3 regions of the Streptomyces sp. 840.1 genome follow, and region 3 is predicted to be linked to each of the others. Evidence: predicted binding sites of a transcription regulator. Region 3 holds the regulator's gene; each other region holds the start of a gene.

Region 1 (7,423 bases), 2.6 Mb from region 3:
CGGTGGCCCGGTTCGGGCCCTGGAGCTTCATCTTCTTTCGCAGCTCCTCCGGTTCGACCGGCGAGCCGCGCTTCTTGACCGTCAGGACGCCGACCTTCCGCTCCCGCAGCAGCGCCTTCAGCCGCTTCATGTTGAACGGCAGCTGATCGGTGATCTCGTACCCGGCGGTGTACGGGGAGTCGTACAGCTCGTCGCTCGTGACGTACGCGATCATCCCGTCGATCAGCCGGCCGCCGCACCGTTGCACGATGTCCGCGACCAGATGGGCCCGGATCACCGCGCCGTCCGGCTCGTACAGGTACCGGCCCACCGGCCCGACCGGCGGGGCGGGCAGTGCGGCCGGGGCCGACAGGGTGGCGCCCGACGGGAGCAGGGTGGCGCGGTACGAGCCGGCCTCGAAGCCCTCGCCGAACCAGAGCACCGTCTCCTTCACGTCGCCGCCGTCCGAGATCCACTCGGCCTCCGCCTGCGGGCCGATCGCCTCGTGCGGAACGCCGGGGGCGATCTTCAGCGCCGCCCTCGGGGCCCTCAGCGCGGCGGCGGTCGCCCAGGACAGCGGCGGGGAGTAGGCCTCCGGGTCGAAGATCCGGCCCCGGCCGCCCCGGCGGGCCGGGTCGACGAACACCGCGTCGTAGGGCGAGGCGTCGATCTCCGTGACATCGGCGCACCGCACCTCGATCAGCGCGCCCAGGCCGAGCGCGGCCGCGTTGGCCCTCGCCACCTCGGCGGTCAGCGGGTCGCGGTCCACGGCGAGGACGCGGATCCCGGCACGGGCCAGCGCGATGGCGTCGCTGCCGATCCCGCAGCAGAGGTCGGCGACGCTGCGCACGCCGGTGCCCGCGAACCGTGCGGCGCGGTGGGCCGCCACCGAGGAGCGGGTCGCCTGCTCCACCCCGTCGGGCGTGAAGAACATCCGGTGCGCGTCCTCGGCGCCGAACTTCGCCACGGCCCGCTGCCGCAGCCGGGCCTGCCCCAGCGCCGCCGAGACGAGGCCGGCCGGGTGGGTGCGGCGCAGCCGGGTGGCGGTGGCGAGTTCGGTGGCGGGGTCGTACGCGCGCAGCCCGGCCAGCAGCTCGGCGCCCTCGGGGGTGCGCAGGGCCAGGAAGCCGGCGAGGGGGCCGGACGGGTCGGGGGCGCCGGACGTGCCGGACGCGTCGGGCTGGCCGGGGTCGTCGGGCGGGCCGGTCGGGGCGAGAGCGTTCACCTGCCCCATTGTGAGCCAGCCGGGGGACCGGGCGGGTCCGGCGGCGGTGTCGGCCCGGGAGCCCGATCACGTACTGGCAGTATGCGGCGCCATGCAGCTTGTACGACAAAAGGAAGAATCTACTATGAACAGGCGCAGACCGGTACAGGCGACGCAGGGTCAGCAGGAGCAGCGACGGGGCGCGGCCGGGCGCGGGCGGGGATACCTGCGGCGCCGGCCCGGCTACGCGGTCCTGGCCGCACTCCTGGTCGCCGCGGTCGGCTCCGGCTGCGCGGCCGGCACCGACAGCCGCACCACCGCCGGGGCCCCGGAGCAGGGGACCAAGGCCCTCGCCGGGCAGCCGGGCGGCCCGGCCGGCAACGCGGGCGCGGCGGGCACCCGCGCCGCCCAGGCCGAGAAGGCGCGCCTCGCCCAGGCGGCCCGCGCGGTCGCCGCCAAGAAGTGGGGCCTGGCGGGCACTCCGCTGGCTGCGCCCCTCCCGCCCGCGGTGAAGCCGCACATCACCACCCGCAAGGGCTTCGAGGTCGAGGGCGGTGACGACTCGCTGCCGCCGGTCTTCACCAACGTCCCGACCAAGGAGAAGATCGTCTTCCTGACGATGGACGACGGGGACGACAAGGACCCCGAGCTGCTGCGGATGATGTCGGACCTGAACATCCCGTACAGCGCCTTCCTCAGCGACTACCTGGTGCGCGACGACTACGGGTACTTCAAGGACGCGCAGGCCCGTGGCGTCACCCTCAGCAACCACACGCTCAACCACCGCTATCTGCCCGGTCTCTCCTACGACGAGCAGAAGCAGGAGATCTGCGACCAGCAGGACATCATCGAGAAGCAGTTCGGCGAGCGCCCCCGGCTCTTCCGGCCGCCGTACGGCAACTACAACGGCGACACCCTGCGGATCGCCAAGTCCTGCGGCATCACCGCCGTGCCCCTGTGGTCGGAGGAGGCCTTCCCCGACCACATGGAGTGGCGGGAGGAGGACCAGGACCTGCACCCCGGAGACATCATCCTCACGCACTTCCGCGGCGAGAAGGACTGGAAGGGCTCCATGCCCGACCTGGTCAGGGCCGTCATGAAGGTCATCACGGACAAGGGATACGCCGTGGCCCGGCTGGAGGACTACGTATGAGAGGGGCGCACCGGCTGCTGGCCGGACTGCTGGCCGCCGGTGCGCTCCTGACCGCCTCCACCGGCTGTGCGCAGTCGGTGGACCCGATCGAACGGCTCGGCCGCAAGGCCGCGCAGCGGGTGAACCCGCCGCCGAGCCGGCCGGCCGCGCGACCGGCGGGGTCGCGCGCCGCGGCGGTGCGGGGCGACCACGGGGCGCCCGGGGCGCTGGTCGTCGTCTCCTGCGGGCGGGCGGCGGGGCCGCCCGGGGGAGAGGGCCGGAACGGTACGGGCGGGCGGAGCGTTGTCCTGCGGGAGGGCGCGGTTCCGGCCGGTCCGGGGCGCGGCGTCGTCCGTCATGGACGCCACGAGGGGCGTGAATTGGCACTCCGCTTGACCGAGTGCTAATCGCGGCCATAGTCTCAGTGCTGGCACTCCCCACTGGAGAGTGCCAGCAGTACTGTGCGACCGGCAGGTCCGGCACCCGCGACGACGGGCCCATCTGGTCGCCACCCAAAGACTGTTAACCCCGTGAGATCTCCGAAGGGGGAGACCGGATCGTGTCGACCAGCACCAAGGTTGCGATCAAGCCGCTCGAGGACCGCATTGTGGTCCAGCCGCTCGATGCCGAGCAGACCACGGCCTCCGGCCTGGTCATCCCGGACACCGCCAAGGAGAAGCCCCAGGAGGGCGTCGTCCTGGCCGTGGGGCCGGGCCGCTTCGAGAACGGCGAGCGTCTTCCGCTCGACGTCAAGACCGGCGATGTCGTTCTGTACAGCAAGTACGGCGGCACCGAGGTGAAGTACAACGGCGAGGAGTACCTCGTCCTCTCGGCCCGCGACGTGCTCGCGATCATCGAGAAGTAATTCACCCGACGTTTGCTTATGTTCTGCGCCCCTGGCCCCCTGCGAAATAACTAGCCGGGCGGCGAGGGGCGCAGTTCGTGTTTTTGAGAGGACAGTTCAGCTCCATGGCGAAGATCCTGAAGTTCGACGAGGACGCCCGTCGCGCCCTCGAGCGCGGCGTCAACAAGCTTGCCGACACGGTGAAGGTGACGATCGGCCCCAAGGGCCGCAACGTCGTCATCGACAAGAAGTTCGGTGCGCCCACCATCACCAACGACGGTGTCACCATCGCGCGCGAGGTCGAGCTGGACGACCCGTACGAGAACCTCGGTGCCCAGCTGGTGAAGGAGGTGGCGACCAAGACCAACGACGTAGCGGGTGACGGTACGACCACCGCCACCGTCCTCGCCCAGGCGCTCGTCCGCGAGGGCCTGCGCAACGTGGCCGCGGGCGCGTCCCCGGCCGCCCTGAAGAAGGGCATCGACGCCGCGGTCAAGGCCGTGTCCGAGGAGCTCCTCGCGACCGCCCGCCCGATCGACGACAAGTCCGACATCGCCGCCGTGGCCGCGCTCTCCGCGCAGGACAGCCAGGTCGGCGACCTCATCGCGGACGCGATGGACAAGGTCGGCAAGGACGGTGTCATCACCGTCGAGGAGTCCAACACCTTCGGTCTGGACCTTGAGTTCACCGAGGGCATGGCCTTCGACAAGGGCTACCTGTCCCCGTACATGGTGACCGACCAGGAGCGTATGGAGGCCGTCCTCGACGACCCGTACATCCTGATCCACCAGGGCAAGATCGGCTCGATCCAGGAGCTGCTGCCGCTCCTGGAGAAGGTCATCCAGGCCGGTGCCTCCAAGCCGCTGCTGATCATCGCCGAGGACGTCGAGGGCGAGGCCCTGTCGACCCTGGTCGTCAACAAGATCCGCGGCACCTTCAACGCCGTCGCGGTGAAGGCCCCGGGCTTCGGTGACCGCCGCAAGGCCATGCTCGGCGACATCGCCACCCTCACCGGTGCGACCGTCATCGCCGAGGAGGTCGGCCTCAAGCTCGACCAGGCCGGTCTGGACGTGCTGGGCACCGCCCGCCGCGTGACCGTCTCCAAGGACGACACCACCATCGTCGACGGTGGCGGCAAGTCCGACGAGGTCACCGGCCGCGTCAACCAGATCAAGGCCGAGATCGAGTCCACGGACTCGGACTGGGACCGCGAGAAGCTCCAGGAGCGCCTGGCGAAGCTGGCCGGCGGGGTCTGCGTGATCCGCGTCGGTGCGGCCACCGAGGTGGAGCTCAAGGAGAAGAAGCACCGTCTGGAGGACGCCATCTCCGCGACCCGCGCCGCGGTCGAGGAGGGCATCGTCTCCGGTGGTGGCTCCGCTCTCGTCCACGCCGTCAAGGTCCTCGAGGGCAACCTCGACAAGACCGGCGACGAGGCCACTGGTGTCGCGGTCGTGCGCCGCGCCGCCGTCGAGCCGCTCCGCTGGATCGCGGAGAACGCGGGCCTCGAGGGCTACGTCATCACCTCGAAGGTCGCCGAGCTCGACAAGGGCCAGGGCTTCAACGCCGCGACCGGCGAGTACGGCGACCTGGTCAAGGCCGGCGTCATCGACCCGGTCAAGGTCACCCGCTCCGCCCTGGAGAACGCCGCGTCCATCGCGTCGCTGCTGCTCACGACCGAGACCCTGGTCGTCGAGAAGCCGGCCGAGGAAGAGGCCGAGGCCGGTCACGGCCACGGTCACTCGCACTAGCGCGTAGCTCTCCGCGCAAGCGGTGAGGCCCGGTCCCCTGAGGGGGCCGGGCCTTTCGCGTGTCCGGGGCAAGATCCAGCCTTGCGGCTGCGTGCCCGGCCCCGGTCGGCGAAACCGGCACTGCCGGTGGCTTCTTCCGGCTCGGGTCGGCGAAACCGGCCTCTCGGGCGGGCAAGATCCAGCCTCGCCGGCGTTTGAGGCGCGGGGTCCGGGGCGGAGCCCCGGGGACGCTGCCCCCGGCCCCCCGCTCCTCAATCGCCGGAGGGGCTGGATCTTGCCCGGCGATCCCGAACGCGTCGGAGGGGCCCGAGCGTGGTCGACTACGCCGAGCGCGGGAGCGCGTCCCCGTGGACCGGGTCCGCGAACGGGCGGCCGGCGGCGAAGCGTTCCAGCTCGTCCAGGGCCTGGTCCGCCATCCGGTGCAGCTCATTGCCGAGCGAGCCCGCGATGTGCGGGGTCAGCAGCACGTTCGGCAGGTCGTAGAGCGGCGAGGTCTCCGGCGGCAGGTCGGGGGCCGTCACATCCAGGACGGCGTGCAGCCGTCCCCGTACCAGTTCCGTCACCAGCGCGGGCTCGTCGATGAGCGAACCGCGTGCGGTGTTGATCAGGGTCGAGCCGTCCGGCATGGCCGCCAGCTGGGCGGCGCCGATCAGCCTGCGGGTGGCCGGGAGCTCCGGCGCGTGGACGGAGACGATCCCGCTGCGGGCGCAGAGCTCGTCGAGCGGGACCGGCTCCACGCCGAGCCGGGTGGCCGCCGCCGGTTCCAGGTACGGGTCGTACAGCAGGACCTCGAAGTCGAACGGCCGCAGCAGCTCGATGACGCGGCGCCCGGTCCGGGACGCGCCGACGATGCCCACCGTGCGGCCGTGGTTGCCCCAGCCGTCGAGCTCCTCGCGCCAGTCGTGCGCGGCCCGCAGCTCCCGGTAGCGGCGGGCGCTGCCCAGCACGTTCTTGCCCGCGAAGAGGATCGCGGCCAGCGTGTACTCGGCCACCGGCCGGGCGTTCGCGGCCGCCACCGAGGTGACCTGGATGCCGCGCTCCCAGCACGCGTCGGTGATGTGGTGCTTGACGCTGCCGGCGGCGTGGACGACCGCGCGCAGCCGGGGCGCGGCCGCCAGGACCTCCTCGGTGAGCCGGGGCGCGCCCCAGCAGGTGAACAGGACCTCGGCCTCGGCCAGCGCGGCGGCGACCTGCGGGGAGGCGTCGGGCAGCTGGTGGGCGACGAGATCCGGATCGATGCGGACGAGGCCGGTCAGCCGGTCCCGCTGACCGGGCGTGAGCAGCCGTTCGACGATGCCGGACCCCATCGCCAGGAGTGCGGCGGGCCGGGTGTCAGTGGTGTGGTGCATGGTGGAACTCGGGCTCCTCGGATGTCACTTGACGCTGCCGGCGGTGAGACCGGCCTTCCAGTGACGTTGCAGGGTGATGAAGGCGATGATCAGCGGAGCGACGGCGAGGAGGGATCCGGTGACGACCATCGGATAGAAGGTGGGGTCGGCGTTGGCGGTGCTGTGCCAGTTGTAGAGGCCGAGGCTCAGCGGATAGAGCTTCTTGTCCGAGAGCATGACCAGGGGGAGGAAGAAGTTGTTCCAGATCGCGGTGAACTGGAAGAGGAACACGGTCACGAACCCCGGCATGACCATGCGCAGACCCACCGACCAGAAGGTGCGCATCTCGCCCGCCCCGTCGATCCGGGCGGCCTCCAGGACCTCGTCCGGTATGTAGCCCGCGCTGAAGATCCGGGCGAGATAGACACCGAAGGGGTTGACCAGGGACGGGATCAGCACCGCCCAGTAGGTGTTGACGGTCCCGGTCTTCACGGCCAGCAGGTAGAGCGGCAGGGAGAGCGCGGTCGAGGGCAGCAGCACGCCCAGCAGGACGAGCGCGAACAGCTTCTCCTTGCCGCGGAAGCGGTACTTGTCGAAGGCGTACCCCGCGGCGACGCTGATCAGCGAGCAGCCGAGCGCCCCGATCCCCGCGTACAGCAGGGAGTTGCCGTACCAGCGGAAGTAGACGCCGTCCTGGTAGGTGGAAAGGGCGGAGAGGTTGCCGCCGAGGTTGAAGCCCTCGAAGGAGAAGACGTCACCGCCCAGCAGGTTCCCGGCGTCCTTGGTGGCCGCGGTGACCAGCCAGATCAGCGGGAACAGCGTGTACACGGCGGCGATGACCAGCACGCCGTTGACCGCGCCCTTCGACAGCCAGCGGCTGGACCGGGCCCCGCCCGCGGCGACGGGGGCACGGCCCTCGGCGCGAGCGGGGGTGCGGGTCGGGGCGGCCGGATCGACCATGACGGGGGAGGTCATGCCCGTGCCTCCTTGCGGTTGTTGGTGAAGCGGGTGACGACGAAGGAGAGGACGGCGGCGACGAGGGCGATGAGCACGGAGGCCGCCGCGGCGAGGCCGTAGTCGTTGCGCTCGAACGCGGCGCTGTAGGCGTACATGTTCGGGGTCCAGGTGCTGGTGACGGCCGAGCCGGAGCCCCGGTTGAGGATCAGCGGCTCGGTGAACAGCTGGAGC
Region 2 (7,423 bases), 2.2 Mb from region 3:
TCGGTGACCCGCCCGCCCTGACCGGCGGTGTCCCCGAGGGGACGGTCGTACATCGCCTTGACGAACTGCACCGAGGGGTCGGTCAGCAGCGGGCCGACGATGCCGGAGACGAAGTCGGCCGAGAAGTCCTTCAGGTCCGCGTCGACGAAGCAGACGATGTCACCGCCGGTCACCAGCAGTGACCGCCACAGCACCTCGCCCTTGCCGGGGACGGCAGGCAGCCGGGGCAGGATCTCGTCCCGGTGGATCACCCGGGCGCCCGCCTCGCGGGCGACCTCGGAGGTCGCGTCCGTGGAGCCGGAGTCGATCACCACGAGCTCGTCGACCAGCCGGACCTTCTCCATGAGCTCGCGCCGGATCGTGCGGACGATGTCCCCGACCGTCGCCGCCTCGTTGAGCGCGGGCAGTACGACACTCACGCGGCTGCGCCTCGGGTCGCCTCCCCGGGCGGCCAGGAGCTGCTCCAGCGGGCGGTCGGCGCACGACCAGGAACGCCTGGTCAGCCAGCGTTCGACCTCTTCCAGCACGGTCGATACTCCCTGTATGTGATCCATCTCGCGGTTCGGACGACTATCTCAACAGTCCGGTGCTTCGGTTACAGTCTTGAACAACGCAGACGGCCGTGGCATGCCGGGGTCCGTCCGCCGATAAACGCCTGGATCGATGATCCAGTGCCATAGCGCTCATCCAGAGGGACAGAGGGAACGGCCCGTTGAAGTCCCGGCAACCATCCCACCCCCAAGCTCTCGACTTCGCTCGAGCAGGGGGGACCCCCTTCCGCGAGGTCGGGTGGGGAAGGTGCCAATTCCGTCTCGTGGCGAAACGCGTCACGAGGAAGATGAGGAGAAAGGGCCTCGCCATCATGGCTGTTGAGACTGTTGCAGCATCTACCGAATCTTCTGTGGACCTCGGTCCCGCCGCGGCACTTTCCTGCCGCGAGTGCGGAGAGCGATTCGCACTCGGTCCCCTTTTCGCCTGTTCGAGCTGTTTCGGACCGCTCGAAGTGGCTTACGACCTGCCGACCGGTTCCCCGGACGAGCTGAAGAAGCGCATCGAGGCCGGACCCGACAACATCTGGCGTTACGCGCCGCTGCTGCCGGTCCCCTCCGACGTCGCGGACAAGCCGAACATCAACCCCGGCTTCACCAAGCTGGTCAAGGCCGACAACCTCGCCCGTGAGCTGGGCGTCACCGGCGGCCTGTACGTCAAGGATGACTCCGGCAACCCGACGCACTCCTTCAAGGACCGCGTCGTCGCGATCGCCGTCGAGGCCGCCCGTGCCTTCGGTTTCACCACGCTCTCCTGCTCCTCCACCGGCAACCTCGCCGGTGCGGTGGGCGCCGCCGCAGCCCGCGCCGGCCTGCGCTCCTGTGTGTTCATCCCGCACGACCTGGAGCAGGGCAAGGTCGTCATGGCCGCGGTGTACGGCGGTGAGCTGGTCGGCATCGAGGGCAACTACGACGACGTCAACCGCTTCTGCTCGGAGCTCATCGGCGACCCGCTCGGCGAGGGCTGGGGCTTCGTCAACGTCAACCTGCGCCCGTACTACGGCGAGGGTTCCAAGACGCTCGCGTACGAGATCTGCGAGCAGCTCGGCTGGCGGCTGCCCGACCAGATCGTCATCCCGATCGCGTCCGGCTCGCAGCTCACGAAGATCGACAAGGGCCTCCAGGAGCTGATCAAGCTCGGTCTGGTCGAGGACCGGCCGTACAAGATCTTCGGCGCCCAGGCCGAAGGCTGCTCGCCGGTCTCCGCCGCCTTCAAGGCCGGTCACGACGTGGTGCGGCCGCAGAAGCCGAACACGATCGCCAAGTCCCTGGCGATCGGCAACCCGGCCGACGGCCCGTACGTCCTGGACATCGCCCGCCGCACCGGCGGTGCCGTCGAGGACGTCAACGACGAGCAGGTCGTCGACGCGATCAAGCTGCTGGCGCGCACCGAGGGCATCTTCGCCGAGACCGCGGGCGGGGTGACCGTCGGAGTGACGAAGAAGCTGATCGAGGCGGGTCTGCTCGACCCGTCGCTCACGACGGTCGTCCTGAACACCGGTGACGGCCTCAAGACGCTGGACGCGGTGGCCGCCACCTCGCAGGCGACGGCGACGATCAGGCCTAGCCTGGACGCCTTCCGCGCCGCCGGCCTCGGCACCGCCTGAGCGGTCCGCCGCACCAGCTGAGAGGCTGCCGCAGCCTCCGACCACCCGTGACTCCAGGAAGGGCACCCACCATGAGCGTCAAGGTCCGTATCCCCACCATCCTCCGCACCTACACGGGCGGCCAGGCCGAGGTCCCGGCCGAGGGCGCGACCCTCTCCCAGGTCATCGAGTCCCTGGAGAAGGACCACCCGGGCATCGCCGCCCGTGTCCTGGACGACCAGGGCAAGCTCCGCCGTTTCGTCAACGTGTACGTCAACGACGACGACGTGCGCTTCGAGGGCGGCCTGGAAGCGGTCACCCCGGACGGCGCCGGCATCTCGATCATCCCGGCCGTCGCCGGCGGCTGCTGAGCCCCGGGACCCGAGCGGTCCCGCTTCGACGAGTCACCGCGATTGCCCTCTCCGCGACAGAAGCGGAGGGGGCAATTCTGCATGGTTGAGCGCGGTAGAGTGTGGGAAGACCCCTCCGCTGCCCGTGCCGCCCGCATATGAGAATGCGCCCGGCCACGACAAGATGCAGCCAAAGTGCCTGAGCCTCTTGCGCCATAAGTCGCCTTTGCCTGGCCCGACTTGCCCTGGAATCTTATGAGTTCCTCATATTCGGGCGTTCGGCGCTGCCCAGAATTCTCGTCCGATTGACCTGTTGCAGAGGGCAGTTGGGCAGATACATTCGGCCGCGGTCGACGCGTTCCGGCGCACGCACCCTCTCCTGTCGGAGGGTGAGTTCTGACCCGGGCCCGCGAAGTGCGGTCCTGTGCAAGGGCCAGTAATAGGGGAGTTAGGCATGGCTCAGGGCACCGTCAAGTGGTTCAACGCGGAGAAGGGGTACGGCTTCATCGCGGTCGACGGTGGTGCGGATGTTTTCGTCCACTACAGCGCGATCCAGATGGACGGATACCGCACCCTCGAAGAGGGTCAGCGAGTTGAATTCGAAATCTCGCAGGGCCAGAAGGGGCCGCAGGCGGACATGGTCAAGCTCGCCGTCGGCTGAGTTCGGCGCGGTCGGCCAACGACACTACTCACGCACGGAGGGCCCGTACCCCAGGGGTACGGGCCCTCCGTGCGTCCGGAACCGTTCGCACGCGCTGTCCGGTCGTCCGCCTGCGGAGGGGGTGCTCGTTGTCCACACTCCGGAGGGGGGCGCTTGCACTCTCGGGGGTCGAGTGCTAATCATTGGGCTTAGCACTCTCCGGGTGAGAGTGACAGAAACTTGGACCGGGCCGGTGAGGCCCGCAGGTCTGTCGGGGCAAGGAACCGGCAGGCGGCAGGCCGTCCGTCGCGGGCGCCACTCGGTCCGGAGAAATCCACCCCTGTCCGGGAGGACCACTTCATATGGCCAAGATCATCGCGTTCGACGAGGAGGCCCGGCGCGGTCTTGAGCGCGGCATGAACCAGCTCGCCGACGCCGTCAAGGTCACCCTCGGCCCCAAGGGCCGCAACGTCGTCCTTGAGAAGAAGTGGGGCGCCCCCACGATCACCAACGATGGTGTTTCCATCGCCAAGGAGATCGAGCTGGAGGACCCGTACGAGAAGATCGGTGCGGAGCTGGTCAAGGAGGTCGCCAAGAAGACGGACGACGTCGCCGGCGACGGTACGACCACCGCCACCGTTCTCGCTCAGGCGCTCGTCCGCGAGGGCCTGCGCAACGTGGCCGCGGGTGCGAACCCGATGGCTCTCAAGCGGGGCATCGAGAAGGCCGTCGAGGCCGTCTCCGCCGCCCTCCTGGAGCAGGCCAAGGACGTGGAGACCAAGGAGCAGATCGCTTCGACCGCCTCCATCTCCGCCGCTGACACCCAGATCGGCGAGCTCATCGCCGAGGCGATGGACAAGGTCGGCAAGGAAGGCGTCATCACCGTCGAGGAGTCCCAGACCTTCGGTCTGGAGCTCGAGCTCACCGAGGGTATGCGCTTCGACAAGGGCTACATCTCGGCGTACTTCGCCACGGACATGGAGCGCATGGAGTCGTCGCTCGACGACCCGTACATCCTGATCGTGAACTCGAAGATCAGCAACGTGAAGGACCTCCTTCCGCTGCTGGAGAAGGTCATGCAGTCCGGCAAGCCGCTGCTGATCATCGCCGAGGACGTCGAGGGCGAGGCCCTGTCGACCCTGGTCGTCAACAAGATCCGTGGCACCTTCAAGTCCGTCGCCGTCAAGGCCCCGGGCTTCGGTGACCGCCGCAAGGCCATGCTCGGCGACATCGCCATCCTCACCGGTGGCACCGTCATCTCCGAGGAGGTCGGCCTCAAGCTGGAGAACGCCGGTCTCGACCTGCTCGGCCGTGCCCGCAAGGTCGTCATCACCAAGGACGAGACGACGATCGTCGACGGCGCCGGTGACAGCGACCAGGTCCAGGGTCGTGTCAACCAGATCCGTGCCGAGATCGAGAACTCCGACTCGGACTACGACCGCGAGAAGCTCCAGGAGCGCCTGGCGAAGCTGGCCGGCGGCGTGGCCGTCATCAAGGCCGGTGCCGCCACCGAGGTCGAGCTCAAGGAGCGCAAGCACCGCATCGAGGACGCGGTGCGCAACGCCAAGGCCGCCGTCGAGGAGGGCATCGTCGCCGGTGGTGGCGTGGCTCTGCTCCAGGCCTCGGCCGTCTTCGAGAAGCTCGAGCTCTCGGGTGACGAGGCGACCGGCGCCAACGCCGTCAAGCTGGCGCTGGAGGCCCCGCTCAAGCAGATCGCCGTCAACGGTGGTCTCGAAGGCGGAGTCGTCGTCGAGAAGGTGCGCAACCTGCCGATCGGTCACGGCCTCAACGCCGCGACCGGCGAGTACGTCGACATGATCGCCGAGGGCATTCTCGACCCGGCGAAGGTCACGCGCTCCGCCCTGCAGAACGCCGCGTCCATCGCCGCGCTCTTCCTCACCACCGAGGCCGTCATCGCCGACAAGCCGGAGAAGGCCGCTGCCGGCGGCGCTCCGGGCGGCATGCCGGGCGGTGACATGGACTTCTGATCCTCACGGATCGGTAGCTCCAGCACAGCAGCACGACGCCGGCCCCCGGGGATCGCTCCCCGGGGGCCGGCGTCGTTCCGTGAGCCGGGCGCGGGATCAGGCCTTCGTCGACGGCTTCTCGCGCAGGGCGTCGACCACCGCGCGCTCCATCACCGCCGACCGGCTGATCAGGGCGCCCTTCTTGCCCATGTCGGTGTCCCTGATGAGGGAGCTCTGTTCGCCCAGGTACTCCAGGGTGGCCGGGTCGAAGATCCAAGCGGTGCGCCAGCCGGGCCGGGTGTTGTCGCGGGCCACGCCGATCCCGTGCCGGCCTGCCGCGTCCACCACGTCGGCGTCCACGCTCACACCGGGGATCTTCGCGGCGGCCTTGTAGAGGGCGGCCGCGGTCCTCGGCGGCATCACCGTCTCCTGCAACAGCTCACCGATGGCGTCGAAGGCGTCCTGGGCCGGGTCCCGGTCCTTCGCCGGGGTCTGGCGCGTGTCCTGGTCCCGGGTGATCTCGGTGGCGAGCCGCCGCAGCAGGACGTCGGGGTCGGTGGGCAGCGAGGCCAGCCAGTTGTACGTCGGCCGGTTGAGGCCCGCCGGGTAGCCGACGGGGGTCTCGCCGTCCGGGACCCCGACGGTGATCGGGAAGTACCTGCCGTCCTGGTGAATCAGGCCCTCATTGATCACCGGCCGGGCTTTCTGAGTCATCCAGACCTCACGCTCAACGGGCTTCGTCAGCTTCATGGGCCCGCCGTACTCGCCCTCCTGCTCGGCCTGCAGTGTCCTGACGTACACGAACTGGTCGTCGGTGACCGTCGCCGCGTCGCTCTTCGCGGCGACCGACGCGATCCGGTCCAGCAGCACGGCCGCGCCGCGCGGGGCCGTGGCCCCGGAACGGGTGCCCGCTGCGGACGGCGCCGGGGCGCTGTCCTGATCGGTCACGGCGAGGGTGGTGAGCAGCACCGCGCCGAGGGCGGCGCCGGCGGCGGGCAGCAGAAGGGCGGGGCGCAGCAGGCGGGGGCGGGGGCGAGGGGCAGCGGTGGCGCGGTCGCCGTCGTGGTCGATCTGACGCATCAGGGTGTCCTTGTGGTGGAGATATCGGCCCGGGGGCAGGTCCCGTTCGGCCGGGGCCGGCAACAGCCGGGCCAGTTCCTCGTGTTCGGCCCGGTCGGGGCCGGAGGTGCGGTCGTTCATCGGGCTTCCTCCTGGATGGGCAGGGCCACGAACGCGGCCCTGCTCCCTACCTCTCCGCGGCCGGGGCGCGGTTCCCGGCCGGACCGGTCCGCTTCCGCCGGCCGTGCTTCCCGCGCGGGCCGGGCCGATCCCCCGTCGGCCGCCCGGCCCGCTCCACCGTCCGCCGTCCGGCCGGGCTTCTCGTCGGTGAGGCGCCGCAGCCGGGTGCGGGCGCGGGAGAGCCGTGAGCGCACGGTGCCCACCGGGACGCCGAGCGCCTCGGCGGCCTCCGCGTAGTCGAGGCCGGACCAGACGCAGAGGACCAGCACCTCGCGTTCCTGGCGGCGGAGCCCGTTCAGCGCCTGCCGGACCTCGGCGAGCCGCCGTGCGTCGTCGACGCGGGCGGCCGCGGCGTCCGCGATGTCCGCCACGGGTTCCGGGGCGGGGCGGCGTGCCAGGAAGGCGAGGCGCCGTCCGGTGCCGCGCCCGGCGTTGCGGGCCTTGTTCGTGGCGATCCCGAGCAGCCACGGCCGCAGCGAATCGCCCTCGGGCTCGACGGAGTGGCGGTTGCGCCAGGCGGCCAGGAAGGTGTCGGACAGCACCTCCTCGGCCGTCGACCAGTCGCCCGACAGCCGGTAGGCGTGGTTGTAGACGATCCGCGCGTATTCCTCGTAGAGCTCGGCGAACGCCTCGTGGTCGCCGGCTCTGATCCGTGCGCGCATGCGCTCCCGATCTCGCTGTTCATCACATCTCACACCCTCTACCTCTCCGCTATGGGCGGATGGTTCCGGTGACCCGCGCCACACGGCTCCCGGGCTCGGGCTCCTTCGCTACGGCGTGAACACCATCTCGGGGAAGCGGTCCGAGGGGCCGTGCAGCAGGCAGTCGTCGTGTCCGCGCAGCCACCGTCCGAAGAACGACGCCGCGTACGCGCGGCTCGCGGCCGCCGCCCGGTCCGGCCGTACCGTCCCGACGGCCCCGGCCAGTCCGCCGGCCGGTTCCGCGCCCTGGCGGGCCAGTTGCGGGAGCAGCGACTCGGCGTCGGTGTAGGAGGCGTGGCGCGAGCCGGTCAGGGTGACGTCGGCCCGCCAGCCCCGGGTGTTCTTCCAGAACGCCGCCCAGGACGGCTGCTGCCGGTAGTCGCCCGAGCCCT
Region 3 (7,423 bases):
CGACGAGCCGGCCGGCCGTCAGCTCGCGTGCCATCCGGTGCCCCTGGCCCGCCCACAGCGCCATGCCCTGCGCGTCCCCGGCCTTGGCCGCCGCCTTGCGCAGCGGGGCGGTCAGCTGGTGGATCTGCGGGTAGGCGGCGGGGGCGTACGGCCCGTGCTCGCGGACGAAGCGGTTGACCAGGCCGCGGGCCGGGCGCCCGGAGAAGGCCCGGGTCAGGGTGGTGCGGACGAACAGCGGGTTGGTCAGGGCCTGCTTGTGCAGCAGGTGGGCGCCGGACTCCGGGCAGATCAGGAAGGCGGTGCCGAGCTGCGCCGCGTCGGCGCCGGCCGCGAGCACTGCGGCGATCTGGGAGCCGCGCATCAGCCCGCCGGCGGCGATGACCGGGATCTGCACGGTCTCGCGGACCTGGGCCACCAGGCTGAGCAGCCCGGTCCCGATGCCGTCGGCCTGCGGGTCGTCCCGGTGGGTGGACTGGTGACCGCCCGCCTCGACGCCCTGGGCGCAGACCGCGTCGGCGCCGGCCCACTGCGCGGCCTGGGCCTCCTCGGGCGTGGTGACCGTCACGACGGTGTACGTGCCCACGGCGGCGAACGCGTCGAAGGTGTCGCGGGCCGGGCAGCCGAAGGTGAAGGAGACGACCGGGACCGGGTCCTCCAGCAGGATGGCGAGCTTGGCCTCGTAGCCGTCCCCGCCGTCGGACTCGGTCTCGCCGAGCGGGGTCTCGTACCAGGTGGCCTCGCCCGCGAGCTGATGCCGGTAGACCTCGACGGCGCTCGGGTCGGCGAGGTTGGGCTGGGGCATGAAGAGGTTGACGCCGAAGGGCCGGCCGGTCAGTCCGCGGACCTGCTTGATGTCGTTGTACATGCCGTCCGCGGTCTTGTACCCGGCGGCCAGGAAGCCGAGTCCGCCGGCCTCGGCCACGGCGCCGACGAGCTGCGGGCAGGAGACTCCGCCCGCCATCGGGGCCTGCACGATCGGATACCGGCAGAGATCGGTCAACGCGGATGGCATGACGGCATCGTGTCATGTCCTTCCTGTCCCGGGATGCGCACCCCTGGGCCGCACTGGGCAACGGTTATGTCCGCAAATGCCGTACGGGCCCGGAAACCCGGGCCCGTACGGTGTCGAAGCGTGGGACTAGCGCCCGTTGAAGGCGTCCTTCAGCCGGGAGAACAGGCCCTGCTGACCGGGCTGGAACTGGCCGGTGGGCCGCTCCTCGCCGCGCAGTTTCGCCAGCTCCCGCAGGAGGCGTTCCTGCTCGGGGTCCATCTTCGTCGGGGTCATCACCTCGACGTGCACGATCAGGTCGCCGCGCCCGCCGCCCCGCAGGTGGGTGATGCCGCGCCCGTGCAGCGGCACGGACTGGCCGGACTGGGTGCCCGGCCTGATGTCGACCTCCTCCAGGCCGTCGAGCGTCTCCAGCGGCACCTTGGTGCCGATGGCCGCCGCCGTCATGGGGATGGTGACCGTGCAGTGCAGATCGTCGCCGCGGCGCTGGAACACCGTGTGCGGCAGCTCGTGGATCTCGACGTAGAGATCGCCGGCCGGGCCGCCGCCGGGGCCGACCTCGCCCTCTCCGGCGAGCTGGATGCGGGTGCCGTTGTCGACACCTGCGGGGATCTTCACGGTGAGGGTGCGCCGCGAGCGGATACGGCCGTCGCCGGCGCACTCCGGGCAGGGGGTCGGCACGACCGTGCCGAAGCCCTGGCACTGCGGGCAGGGCCGTGAGGTCATGACCTGGCCGAGGAAGGACCGGGTGACCTGGGAGACCTCGCCCCGGCCGCGGCACATGTCACAGGTCTGGGCCGAGGTGCCGGGTGCGGCGCCCTCTCCGCTGCAGGTCGTGCAGACGACGGCCGTGTCGACCTGGATGTCCTTGGTCGTGCCGAAGGCCGCCTCGGAGAGGTCGATCTCCAGCCGGATCATGGCGTCCTGGCCGCGCCGGGTGCGCGAACGGGGTCCGCGCTGCGACGCCGTGCCGAAGAACGCGTCCATGATGTCGGAGAAGTTGCCGAAGCCGCCCTGTCCGAATCCGCCCGCACCACTTCCGCCCGAGGCGGACAGCGGGTCCCCGCCGAGGTCGTAGACCTGCTTCTTCTGCGCGTCCGAGAGGACCTCGTAAGCGGCGTTGATCTCCTTGAACCGCTCCTGGGTCTTCGGATCGGGGTTGACGTCCGGGTGCAGCTCGCGTGCGAGCCTCCGGAAGGCTTTCTTGATCTCGTCCTGAGAAGCGTCGCGGCGCACGCCGAGTACGGCGTAGTAGTCCGTGGCCACTTACGACTCCGCCAGGATCTGTCCGACGTAACGTGCCACTGCGCGTACCGCTCCCATCGTTCCGGGGTAGTCCATGCGGGTCGGTCCGACCACGCCGAGTTTGGCGACTGCCTCGTCGCCCGAACCGTAGCCGACCGCGACGACGGACGTGGAGTTGAGTCCCTCGTGGGCGTTCTCGTGCCCGATTCGTACGGTCATGCCCGAGTCCTTGGCCTCGCCGAGCAGCTTCAGCAGCACGACCTGCTCCTCCAATGCCTCCAGCACCGGCCGGATCATCACGGGGAAGTCGTGCCCGAAGCGGGTGAGGTTGGAGGTGCCGCCGATCATCAGCCGCTCCTCCGTCTCCTCGACGAGGGTTTCGAGCAGGGTCGAGAGCACGGTGGACACGGTCGCCCGGTCCTCGCTCTCGAAGGATTCCGGCAGGTCCTGCACCAGCTGCGGGACGTCCGCGAACCGGCGTCCCACCACCCGGCTGTTGAGCCGGGCCCGCAGATCGGCGAGAGAGGTCTCGCCGAACGGTGTCTGGCAGTCGACCAGCCGCTGTTCGACCCGGCCGGTGTCCGTGATCAGCACGAGCATCAGCCGGGCGGGTGCCAGCAGCAGCAGTTCCACGTGCCGCACCGTCGAGCGGGTCAGCGAGGGGTACTGCACGACGGCGACCTGCCGGGTCAGCTGCGCGAGCAGCCGTACGGTACGTCCCACGACATCGTCGAGGTCGACCGCGCCGTCGAGGAAATTCTGAATGGCACGGCGCTCCGGCGACGACAGGGGCTTGACGCCCGCAAGCCGGTCGACGAAGAGCCGGTAGCCCTTGTCCGTCGGGATACGTCCCGCACTGGTGTGGGGCTGGGCGATGAAGCCCTCGTCCTCCAGTACCGCCATGTCGTTGCGGACGGTGGCCGGGGAGACCCCCAGCGCGTGCCGCTCCGTGAGCGCCTTGGAGCCGACGGGCTCCTCGGTGCCGACATAGTCCTGGACGATGGCGCGCAGCACTTCGAGTCTGCGTTCGCTGAGCATCGCGCACACCTCCAGCTGTCTACCTCGGTCGATCTCGGGCCGTTCCCGGGACTTCTCCTGGCACTCTGTCCATTCGAGTGCCAGCAATCTCCCCGGTCAGTGTACGGCGACGGGGTGGGCCCCTAGCAAGGGCGACCGGCCACGCTACCGCGAGAGCGCGCAGGTCGTTGCCGATAGCGTCGCCGCATGGACGTCACTTGGGAAGAGTTCGGCTGGGAGCGGTTGGGTGACGGAGTGGGCCGGCGGCGGCTGCCCGGCTGGGACGCGACGGCCGCGCTGGTGGCCGGAGCGGACGGGGCGCTGCTCTGCGACACCGGCTCGACACTCCGGGAGGGCGTCGAGCTGCGCCGGCAGATCCAGGGGCTGACCGGCCGGAGGGTGACACATATCGCACTGAGCCATGCGCACTTCGACCACGTGCTGGGCACGGCCGCCTTCGCCGGGGCCCAGGTGTACGGGGCGGCCGGCCTGGCGGAGCTGCTGAGGACCGGGGCCGACGACCTCCACCGCTCCGCCGTCGCGCACGGGGTCCCGGAGCGGGAGGCGGCGGAGGCCGTGGACGTGCTGGTGGTCCCGCACCACGAGGTGTCCGGGGAGTCGGCGCTGGACCTCGGCGGCGGCCGCCGCGTGCTGCTGGCCGACGTGGGCCCGGGGCACAGCGGGCACGATCTCGCGGTGCTGGTGCCCGGATCGCCCCCGGTCGTCCTCTGCGGCGACCTGGTCGAGGAGTCCGGCGAGCCGCAGGCCGGCCCGGACGCGTGCGTCTCCCGCTGGCCGGCCGCGCTGGACCGGCTGCTGGCGCTGGGCGGCGAGGACGCGCTGTACGTGCCGGGGCACGGAGCGGTGGTGGACGCCGCGTTCGTACGGGCTCAGCGCGACGCGTTGGCGCGGGGCCTCGGCGTGTCGTGAGGCCGGGGCGTCCTATCGTCGTGCGATGCGCAGCTATCAGCCGGACCTGACCCCGCCGTGGAAGAAGTCCGCCCCCGCCCCCGAGGTGCCCGCCGATCCGGATCTGGTCGTGGAGGAGGCGGTCACCGGCTTCTGCGGTGCGGTGATCCGCTGCGAGAAGACGGCCGAGGGGCAGACGGTGACCCTGGAGGACCGGTTCGGCAAGCACCGGGTCTTCCCGCTGGTGCCGCGCGGCTTCCTGCTGGAGGGCCGGGTGGTGACGCTCGTGCGGCCGTCGGCCGGCGGCCCCGTCCGGCCGGCCCGTACGGCCTCGGGCTCGGTGGCGGTCCCCGGGGCGCGGGCCCGGGTGGCGCGGGCCGGGCGGATCTACGTGGAGGGCCGGCACGACGCGGAGCTGGTCGAGCGGGTCTGGGGCGACGACCTCCGGATCGAGGGGGTGGTCGTGGAGTACCTGGAGGGCATCGACGACCTCCCGGCGATCGTGCGCGAGTTCTCCCCGGGCCCGGACGCGCGCCTGGGCGTGCTGGTCGACCATCTGGTGCCGGGTTCCAAGGAGTCCCGTATCGCGGCGCAGATCTCGGACGGGAACGTCCTGGTGGTCGGCCATCCCTACATCGACGTGTGGGAGGCGGTGAAGCCGTCGTCCGTGGGGATCGACGGCTGGCCGGTGGTGCCGCGCGGCCAGGACTGGAAGACGGGGGTGTGCCGTTCACTGGGATGGCCGGAAAACACCGGTGCGGCCTGGCAGCGCATTCTGGCCTCGGTCCGCTCCTACCGGGACCTGGAGCCCGAACTCCTGGGCCGCGTAGAGGAATTGATTGACTTCGTCACGCTTCCCGCCTGATGTCCGGCGGGTCTTCCCGCCAATCCCGGGCTGATCCCTACAATTGCCTGCGCCTCGCACGCATCATCGGTTATTGAGTGTTTCCTGGCTCTTTTCGCGAGGGAAGGCACGGGGCGATGGCGCGCGAGGTATGGCGGGACAGTGCGGACAACGAGGCGGCCTCGGCCGTCTTCCACTTCGTGCAGCAGCTCATCGACCGGTACCGGGACAACCGGCCGGTGATGCCGCTGGTGGTCCTCCAGGCCGCCGACGCCGACGTCCCGCCCGACGTGGATGCCAGGGTCGAGCAGATCGTGCGCCAGATCCACCACGCCAATCAGCTGCGCCGGGTGCCGCTGAAACTGCTCGCCGGCCGTGGCGAGACGCCGTACGAGGCGGCCCTCGACATGGTCCGCACGCTGACCGAGAAGCCGTGGGAGACCCGGAGCAGCTCGCAGTACAAGCCCTTCGCCTTTCCCCGCTCGCGGCTGCTCGGCGCCATCGAGCAGGCCACCGCGTCGGTGATCCGGGAGCCGGACCGGGGCGGCACGCCCGAGGAGCGCGAGATACGGATCCTGGAGCAGCTGAGCACGCTGCGCTGGCGGGCCAGCCGGCACGGACCGCGCAACTGGCTGGGCGCGTTCAGGGAGTCGGTGCGGCCGGAGACGTTCCTCGGGGCCGTCGTCATCGCGGTGCTCGGTGTGCTGCTCGGCGAGATCGGCTGGGTGCCCACGACCCTGGTGGCCGTCGCGGCGGTGCTGGGGCTCGCAGTCGTGCGGCTGGTGACGACGTCGGCGCCCCCGCTGCTGTGGCTGCGGCGGGCCAGCAGGTGGTTCGCGACCACCTCATCGCTGGCGGCGGCCAGTACCGGCTACCCGTCCGACGGCTGGTCCCGGTTCTCGCCCAGCGGGTCCTGGCGGGTCATCCGGGTCCGGGCCTCGGTGGTCGCCGGGCGGGTGGCCGACGCCGCGGCGGGCGACGAGCAGTCCCGCCAGTTCCACCTGGAGCTGCGGGTCCAGGCGCTGCTGGAGGACCTGCGGAACAACTACCGCCCCCACGCGCTGGACTGGCGGCGCGGGAAGCGCACCGTACCGCCGGTGGTGTTCCTGCCCACCGCCTGCCAGAGCAACGGCGGCATCCAGCTGGTCAACGCCATCAACAACGTCCGCTCCCGGCGCAGCGAGGTCGATCCGCTGCTGCTCCTGGCCTCGCTGCCGGCGGCCGAGATCCTGCGGCACACCCCGCCGCTGCCCGCCGATCCGCTGCCCACGCACACGGGTGCGGCGCGGGCCCGCTACGACAACTGGATCAGCCATCTCAGCATCGGCCAGTCCCCGACGGCCGCCGCCACCCTCGCCTGGGTGCTGCGGCTGCCGCTCTCGACCGAGCAGCTGACCCATGAGCACGCGCACGCGCAGCTGGTCACGGAGCGCGTGCGCAGGACGTGGGTCTGGTGGGTGATGTCGCGTACGACCCTGGCCTGCCTGCTGGTCGGCGCCCTGCTGGCGACCTTCCTGGTGAGCAGCCGGCTGGCCGACCGGTACTGCCACGGTCCGCTCACCGACGTGAACACCGCCTCGGTGAGGCTCGCGGGCCCCGGCGGCGGGCCGAAGGAGTGCATAGGCGTGTCGACGACCACGCAGGTGCGGTTCGCGAAGGGCAACGACCTGTCGCTGGCCGGCTCCGGCAAGGGCCTCACGTTCGACCGGATCGAGCGGGCGGTGGAGGAGGAGAACGCCGGCATAGCGCCCGGGGACGACTACGTCACCGTCATCTACGCGGGCCCCTTCACCGCCACGTCCACGGAGGGCACCCGCAAGGCCCTGGAGGAGCTGACAGGTGTGTACCTGTACCAGCACCACACCAACAAGCTGGACTTCTCCGTCAAGCTCAAGGTGCTGACCGCCAACGGCGGGCAGGACATGCTCCAGCAGATACCGGCGGTGAGGAAGATCATCGAGGTGGCCGGGGAGGACCCCACGGTCGTCGGTGTGATCGGGCTCGGGCGCGACACGACCGACAGTCCGCTGGCCACCGGGCTGCTCCAGGAGGCCGGTCTCCCGGTGGTGGACACGACCAACTCCGGCGGCTACCTGGCCAGGAGCTACTCGAACTACTTCGGCATCGCTGCGACCGACGAGGAGCAGGCGGACGCGATGGGTCTGGTGGCGCGGCAGGTGGCCGGGAAGTCCGCGCACCCCCGGGCCCTCGTGCTCTCCCGGAAGCTGGGCAACAACGACAAGGACCGCTACACGAAGGAGCAGCGCGAGGTGGGCGACGCGATGCTGAAGAAGGCCGGGTTCAAGCTGTCCGAGCTGGCCGAGTACGGCCTCGGCCGCCGCAACAGCGCCGATCTCGACAAGCCGGTGCAGAAGATCTGCGAGGCGGACCCGGCGCCG

The links. Region 3 encodes HrcA, which represses chaperone genes, less so after heat shock. Its sites were predicted from a motif close to TTNGCACTCNGNNNNNCNGAGTGCNAA; they were not measured.
Region 1: a site for HrcA is predicted at 2,743-2,769, ahead of groES (co-chaperone GroES). Genes of this name have one in related genera too.
Region 2: a site for HrcA is predicted at 3,298-3,324, ahead of groL (chaperonin GroEL). Genes of this name have one in related genera too.

The regions. Positions count from the first base shown of each region.
Region 1 covers NZ_RJUU01000001.1:1,268,120-1,275,542, reverse strand. The annotation lists gene EDD93_RS05710 (THUMP-like domain-containing protein) at 1-1,213, opposite strand, end outside; gene EDD93_RS05705 (polysaccharide deacetylase family protein) at 1,329-2,336, shown strand; gene EDD93_RS40100 (hypothetical protein) at 2,333-2,722, shown strand; gene groES (co-chaperone GroES) at 2,872-3,180, shown strand; gene groL (chaperonin GroEL) at 3,285-4,907, shown strand; gene EDD93_RS05685 (hydroxyacid dehydrogenase) at 5,228-6,256, opposite strand; gene EDD93_RS05680 (carbohydrate ABC transporter permease) at 6,281-7,210, opposite strand; gene EDD93_RS05675 (carbohydrate ABC transporter permease) at 7,207-7,423, opposite strand, start outside.
Region 2 covers NZ_RJUU01000001.1:1,742,034-1,749,456, reverse strand. The annotation lists gene EDD93_RS08125 (glucosyl-3-phosphoglycerate synthase) at 1-527, opposite strand, end outside; SAM riboswitch class I at 681-845, shown strand; gene thrC (threonine synthase) at 863-2,155, shown strand; gene EDD93_RS08115 (MoaD/ThiS family protein) at 2,227-2,505, shown strand; gene EDD93_RS08110 (cold-shock protein) at 2,939-3,145, shown strand; gene groL (chaperonin GroEL) at 3,487-5,112, shown strand; gene EDD93_RS08100 (CU044_5270 family protein) at 5,209-6,291, opposite strand; gene EDD93_RS08095 (RNA polymerase sigma factor) at 6,288-6,992, opposite strand; gene EDD93_RS08090 (esterase) at 7,101-7,423, opposite strand, start outside.
Region 3 covers NZ_RJUU01000001.1:3,903,531-3,910,953, reverse strand. The annotation lists gene EDD93_RS17730 (nitronate monooxygenase) at 1-1,012, opposite strand, end outside; gene dnaJ (molecular chaperone DnaJ) at 1,139-2,275, opposite strand; gene hrcA (heat-inducible transcriptional repressor HrcA) at 2,276-3,292, opposite strand; gene EDD93_RS17715 (MBL fold metallo-hydrolase) at 3,479-4,201, shown strand; gene EDD93_RS17710 (DUF3097 domain-containing protein) at 4,227-5,045, shown strand; gene EDD93_RS17705 (hypothetical protein) at 5,162-7,423, shown strand, end outside.